DNA from 3 places in the Pseudomonas sp. CCI3.1 genome. Region 1 is predicted to be linked to each of the others. Evidence: riboswitches for the same ligand, from Rfam matches in the RefSeq annotation. Region 1 holds a riboswitch; each other region holds the start of a gene.

Region 1 (2,257 bases):
TGATTTTTGTCGCGTAATCCGCAGGGTCGCGGGTGCGCCTGCGAGCTGCTCGGCCAGGGCCAGTGCGGCACTTTCGGCAACGCCGAAACAACCGGTGTGCTCAAACGCAATGTTGGAGCGATGACTCAGCTGTGACGCGTACGGGGCAAGCTGTTCAGCATTGAAGACCTCAAACCCCAGGTTCAGTTGGGCTGCCAGTTGCAGCAGCGAGGGTTCCTGGCGCTTGAGATCGATACTGGCCAAGCCACTGACCGCGCTCAGTGCGATCCCGGCCTGAGCCAGGGAGCTTTCGATCAAACTCAAAAGCTGCGCAACGCTGCATCCCTGGCGGCAGCCCAGACCCATCACCAGGATTGGCACTGTGCCCGTTGCCGTCATGCCGAGTACTGGCCTTCAGACTTGCGGCGAAACAGCCAGGCGCTAATCACGCCCAGTGCCAGCCAAAAAGCGAAGTTGGTCAGCTGCGAGGCAATCTTGAACTGAGATTCCAGTGCTTCAGGAGCCAGGCTTGAGTGCACCAGTGGCTGCGGCGCCCCAAAAATATGCGGTACCACCAGAATCGCCACGCCCAGCACTTTCAGCGCCCAATGCTTGCCAAAGACCAGCAATGCGATTGCCACTGCGGTCGAGGCTGCGGTGCTGACCCACCAGAGTTGGCGTTGCAGCAAGTCGGCCGCTGCAGTGCCCGGCAGCTCGGGCGGCAGGCCCAGGGTTGGGGCCAGGCAGAACACCGCATAACCGGCAAGCCCCCAGAGCAGACCCTGGGACGTGCGGGTCGGGGCACGCAAGGTGTAAAGACCCGCCAGCATCAAGGCAAAACCGACAGCCACCACCAGATTGCCGCCAGTGGTGGACAGCACGCGCTGCCAGCCATCTTCCGGCTCCCAGGCCTCGGCGTCGTGTTCATGGGCAGGCATGGCCATGTCGGCATGCTCGTGCACTTCTGTGGCGGCAGGTTTTTCATAGGTTTCGGCCTGCAAAATCAGCGGGGAAACCCACAGGCTTTGCATCAAGGTCAGCAGCAGGGCGGCCAGCAAGCCGGTGAAGCCTGCGGTTTGAGCGATACGCTTAATCATGGCAGGCAGTCTCAATGGCACGGGAAGGCGGAGCTGTGACGGGTGTCATGGGCCGCATTGTGGACCGCATCGATATGCGAGAACCCGGCGAAGTAGACAAGAAAGGCTCCCAGCACCGCAGCGCCGACAGCAGCCACAATGCGTTGGCTTTGAGTGGCAGTGGTAGCAGCGGAATGGGTACGGCTGGTGCTAATGGACATGGCGCTTGCCTCTGGTCAGACGACGGGCAGCAAAGCGCAAGAAAACCCCACGAACGAAGCCCGCAGGGTTAAACAGCGCCCGCCCACCGCGGGTTTGTCATTCAAATAACCAGGCCGGTCTCCGGGCTTGCGAGGGGCTCAAGGGTTGAGCCTGCAAACATCTCCTTCCCATGCACACGGCACAGTGGATCTGATGTTTCTCTCGCTTACCGTTGCGGGGGCAGCGCCGGACTTGTCAGGACTGAACGCCTGACGCACCGGTTTCCCGTTTCACCCTGTGAAGGGCACCTGATACAAGATGTGTAGGAAACCACAGCCCGTTGGAAGCGTCAATTCAAGGGCGATAGATACACCTCTACTGTGGGAGCGAGCCTGCTCGCGAAAATCATTCGCTAGCAGGCTCGCTCCCACAGGGCCTTGTCCAATAAGAGAACAGCTACACGTCAGGCGGTCAGCATGCTTTTGACTTTGTCACGCAGTTGGTCAATGGAAAAAGGTTTGCCAATCACCGCCATGCCCTCTGCAACCTCAAGGGTTTCGGCATAGCCGCTGGCGAACAGGATGGGCAGTTTTTGGCGCAATTGGCGGGCCTTGCTTGCCAGCTCCCGGCCGTCCATGCCCGGTAATCCGACGTCGGTCATTAACAGGTCAATGTGCTGGGCCGCATCCTCTAGCATTTCCATGGCCTGCTCGCTGCCATCGGCCTCAAGCACGCTGAACTCCAGTTCTTGCAGCACGTCAACGATCAGCATCCGAACAATGGCGTCGTCTTCAACCACAAGGATGGTGGAGGGTGTGGCGGACATAATCATGATCTCGATAAAAATTTAAGCGTGGGTCTGGCAAGCAGCAAGGATAGCCTTGACCTGCGTTTGAGTGTGTCTGTTTGTACGAAAAAGTGCTTTATGAGGGTAAGAAAATAGAACTATTGCTCGGTAATCCGGCAAACTCCAGTTTTTTAAGACTGCTCACAGGCCTGAA
Region 2 (2,257 bases), 170 kb from region 1:
AAATGCCCAGCAAGTAGGGGTCGGCCAGTGGGTTACGCAGCAACGACTGCAACACCACCCCGCAAGTCGCCAGCCCCGCACCGCACGCCGCAGCCACCAGCGCACGGGTCAGGCGATAGTTCCAGACAATGCCTTCGTCGATCGGATCGAGCACGTACCCGGCGGCCCACAGCTTGTTGGCCAGCACCTGCAGCACCACGCCGGGTGCGATCGGGGTCTCACCGATGGCCACTCCGGCAAGCACTGCCAACAGCAACGCCACACAGGCCAGCAGTGTGAGCATCAGCCTTGCACTCATTTGGGCAGGTCGTAGGTATTGATGGCTGTGGCGAGTGTTTCGAGCCCGTCGAACATGCGCAGGCTGGCCTGCATGGCATGGGCATCGAGCATGATGATGCGGTTGTTTTTGACTGCATCCATGTTGCGTGTCACAGGATCGGTGCGCAGGAACTCGAGTTTTTTCTCAACGTCATCGGCCGGGAAACGACGGCGATCCATGCGTGCGATGATCAGGAACGTCGGGTTGGCCTTGGCCAGGGTTTCCCAACCAACGGTTGGCCATTCTTCATCGGACTCAACCACATTACGTATGCCCAGGGTATTGAGCATGAAGTCGGGGATACCTTTGCGACCCGCAACATACGGGTCGATATCCAGGTCGGCACTGGAGAACCAGAACAGCGCGCTGGCGTGGCTCAGGTCTTTGCCCTTGAGCGAATCGGTGGATGCCTCAAGGCTGGCCTTGAGCTGGGTATTAAGCGCTTCGCCACGTTGCTGCACATCGAAGACCTCAGCCAACTGGCTGATGCTCCTGTAAACACTTTCAATGCTGAATGCCTGCAAGCGAGTGCCGTCTGCGCCTACCAGGTTGTCCTTGCCCTCACAGTCGGACGGCATCAGGTAGGTGGGTATTTTCAGTTCATGAAACTGCTCGCGGGTGCCCACCACGCCTTGCGGACCAACCATCCATTCCAGTTGCACGGCCACCAGCTCGGGACGTTTGCCAATCACCGACTCAAAGCTGGGGTCGTTGTCGGCAAGCCGTTCGACCTTGTCGTTCTGTGCCTTGTACCGGGCGGGTACGTCGTTGAACCACAGCGATGTGCCCGCCAGCTTGTCGCCCAGGCCCAATGCATAGAACATTTCGGTGCCGGCCTGGCCGATGGTTACGGCGCGAATGGGCGCGTGCTGAAAGGTCAGCGGGCTGCCGCAGTTTTCGATCGTCAGTGGGTATTGGGTAGGGGCTGCGAGGGCCAATGCAGGCAAGGCGAGGGTGGCAAGAAGAGTAACAGCGCGGTGCAACAGCATGATGCAATCTCCATTTGATCGTACACAAAACGCAGGTGTACAGCCGGGAACACATCACCGAGCGCTGATGGCGCAAGAGCACGAGAGCAAGGATGCCTTCCCCGGACACCCCGCCGGTTAGTTTTTGGACTTTGCCGGCAGGTCTCCTGACTGATGGGTCATCGCCTGGCTCCAGCCTTCCCGGGGGGTTATCCCAGTGGCGAACACGGAGCAGGCTCGTCATCTACAGTTGCGGGGGCAGTTCCGTTTGGTGCACTACAGGCACTTCGGATTCCCTTTTAACCCCCCGTTAGGGGGGACCGGCGGCGGGATGATAGTCGATCTTGTTTGTCAGATGGAATTGGCGTCAGATTCAGAAATACTTGAGCCAGGCAATATCTCTGCGACGCGCCTTCAAAGCAGCAAACCAGCGCACCGGCAAATAGAGCGATGTGGCCAGCAGTACTGCCGTCAGCCATACCGCAGCGATACTGTCGAAACCGAAGTAGCTGCCCTGATTCTGGCCGAACAGGGCCACGCTCATTACATACAGCACTTTGAGCACGTATAGGTGCAGCAGATAAAAGAACATCGGTGCAGCGCCAAACACTGCCAGGGTGGTGATCCACGTGCGTTGACGGGCCCGCTCAAAGCCCAGTAGCAGTAACAGGCCAACTCCCAGGGTCAAGGCCAGAAACAGCAGCGAAGGCGGGTATTTGGTGATGTTGAAAAAACTCATCAGGCTCTGTGTAGCATGGTCATGACTCACCCAAGGCGCTTCACCATAACCATTGAGAAAACGCAGAACCACAAAGCCCAGCAGGGCCCCCGTACCTGCAAGCAACAGATAACGCTGGCGTGCGGCAGCCGAGGCTGAGCGAGCAAACCAGGGACCCATGCAGTAGCCCAGCGCAATAACACCGATCCATGGCAGCACCGGGTAAGAAGTGCGCAGACGCAAGCTGTCCGA
Region 3 (2,257 bases), 4.2 Mb from region 1:
TCGGCGCTGGACGGCGTACCGTCGAACAACCCCATGACGCCTTCGATCAGGATCAGGTCTGCTTCACCGGCGGCCTCCCACAGCAGGCGGCGACTTTCATCCGCACCCACCATCCACAAATCCACCTGATACACCGGCGCACCGCTGGCACGCTCCAGAATCATCGGGTCGAGAAAATCCGGGCCACATTTAAACACCCGCACTTTGCGCCCCTGATTGCGATGCAATCGGGCCAAGGCAGCGGTTACGGTGGTCTTGCCCTGACCGGAAGCCGGCGCGGCGATCAACACCGCCGGGCAATGACGCGACTCTCTCATGCTGGAACACTCACAATTCGATGCCTTTCTGAGCTTTGATCCCGGCCTGAAAGGCGTGTTTGACCACACCCATTTCGGTCACGGTATCGGCCAGGTCTATCAGTTCAGGTTTGGCGCCACGTCCGGTGACCAGTACATGCTGCATCAAAGGACGGGCCTGCAGGTCGGCGAGGATCTGCTCAAGGTCCAGGTAGCCATGCTTGAGTGCGATGTTCAGCTCATCCAGTACCACCAGCCCGATGGACGGGTCACGCAGCATTTCTCGGGACACTTCCCACGCGGCTTCGGCAGCGGCGATATCGCGTTGGCGATCCTGGGTTTCCCAGGTAAAGCCTTCGCCCATCACGTGGTAGCGCACCTGCTCGGGGAAGCGGCGAAAGAAGATCTCTTCGCCGGTGCTGTTGCGTCCCTTGATGAACTGCACCACGCCGCACTGCATGCCGTGGCCCATGGCCCGGGCCAGCATGCCAAAAGCGGAACTGCTTTTGCCTTTACCATTGCCGGTCAACACCAGCAGTAGCCCGCACTCATTGGGCGAGCTGGCAATGCGCTCATCCATGACGGCTTTTTTGCGCAGCATGCGCGCCTGATGACGTTCGTCGCGTTCGGGGGATTCGTTCATGGCAGCTCTCCGTTGGGGCTCAATGATGCAAACGGGAGGCGGGGGGATAGTCAAATAATCGGCACGTCCTCGCCCGCCGCGAGGATGCTGGATGGATCAGGCCGGTCTCCGGGCTCATAAGCGGTTTAGCCCCCTGCGGGACACACCCTGACCACGCGCCTTCCCGTGAAGAAACACAGTGGCACTCAGCGTGGCATTGACTCATTTACCGTTGCGGGGGCAGCGCCGGGATCATGGCGGTTGTGTGGGTCAAACACGCCCTCACCGGCTTCCCTGTTTCACTCGGCCAACCTTACGTTGCCGAGCACCTGAAACAAGCCGCGAAGGTTAGAGGGTTGGGGGTGGAGCGTCAATTAAAGGTGGCACCAAAAGGGTTTATACAAAGCTGCGGGCTGAACCTTTGAGGGGCTACGCTTCTCTATGACCTACAAGACCAAACTTAATGGAGTTCTTCATGCTCAAGCGCCAGCACGCTATTGTCATCGTACTTGCGGCAGGATTGGCTGCCTGCGGCGAGACTTCGACCCTGCAAGTGAGTGATGGCACCGGCCCGTCGCCGAAGCTGCCTGAACCGAACAAGACGCTTATACCCACCGTCAATATCGCCCCGGCGGTCGGTTGGGCTGAGGGCTCCACACCGATTGCCGCCCAAGGTTTGAAGGTCGCCGCTTTCGCCGAAGGCCTGGACCATCCGCGCTGGCTCTACGTATTGCCCAACGGCGATGTGCTGGTCGCGGAAACCAATGCACCGCCCAAGCCGGATGACAGCAAGGGTATCAAGGGCTGGATCGCGGACAAAGTCATGAGCCGCGCAGGCGCCGGTGTGCCGAGCGCGAACAGGATCACCTTGTTGCGCGATGCAGACCACGACGGAGTGGCTGAAACTCGCACGGTTTTTCTCGACAATCTGAACTCCCCCTTTGGCATGACCCTCGTAGGCAACGATCTGTATGTCGCCGACGCCGACAAGCTGCTGCGCTTCCCCTATCAGGCGGGCGAAAACAGCATCAAGGCGAAGCCGGTCAAGGTCCTCGATTTGCCAGGCGGCCCGCTGAACCATCACTGGACTAAAAACGTCATCGCCAGCCCTGATGGCACCAAGCTGTATGTCACCGTTGGCTCCAACAGCAACGTGGGCGAGAACGGCATGGACAAGGAAGAAGGCCGCGCCGCGATCTGGGAGGTTGATCGCGCTACCGGCAATCACCGGATTTTCGCTTCTGGCCTGCGCAACCCCAACGGCCTGGACTGGGAACCCAAAACCGGCACACTCTGGACAGCAGTTAACGAACGTGACGAAATCGGCAGCGATCTGGTC

The links. A riboswitch is a leader RNA that binds a small molecule or an ion and turns the genes downstream of it on or off. The one in region 1 is predicted to bind cobalamin.
Region 2: linked by a shared signal. The riboswitch ahead of RGV06_RS01580 (ABC transporter substrate-binding protein) and the one ahead of RGV06_RS00890 (CbtB domain-containing protein) in region 1 are both predicted to bind cobalamin.
Region 3: linked by a shared signal. The riboswitch ahead of cobO (cob(I)yrinic acid a,c-diamide adenosyltransferase) and the one ahead of RGV06_RS00890 (CbtB domain-containing protein) in region 1 are both predicted to bind cobalamin.

Annotation. Positions count from the first base shown of each region.
Region 1 covers NZ_JAVIWO010000001.1:219,425-221,681, forward strand. Annotated here, with positions in the region: gene RGV06_RS00880 (cobalamin biosynthesis protein) at 1-378, opposite strand, end outside; gene RGV06_RS00885 (CbtA family protein) at 375-1,076, opposite strand; gene RGV06_RS00890 (CbtB domain-containing protein) at 1,088-1,276, opposite strand; cobalamin riboswitch at 1,371-1,583, opposite strand; gene RGV06_RS00895 (response regulator) at 1,720-2,082, opposite strand.
Region 2 covers NZ_JAVIWO010000001.1:392,114-394,370, forward strand. Annotated here, with positions in the region: gene RGV06_RS01575 (FecCD family ABC transporter permease) at 1-286, opposite strand, end outside; gene RGV06_RS01580 (ABC transporter substrate-binding protein) at 295-1,308, opposite strand; cobalamin riboswitch at 1,427-1,627, opposite strand; gene RGV06_RS01585 (DUF1624 domain-containing protein) at 1,661-2,257, opposite strand, start outside.
Region 3 covers NZ_JAVIWO010000001.1:4,419,877-4,422,133, reverse strand. Annotated here, with positions in the region: gene RGV06_RS20270 (cobyrinate a,c-diamide synthase) at 1-317, opposite strand, end outside; gene cobO (cob(I)yrinic acid a,c-diamide adenosyltransferase) at 328-939, opposite strand; cobalamin riboswitch at 1,021-1,266, opposite strand; gene RGV06_RS20260 (PQQ-dependent sugar dehydrogenase) at 1,394-2,257, shown strand, end outside.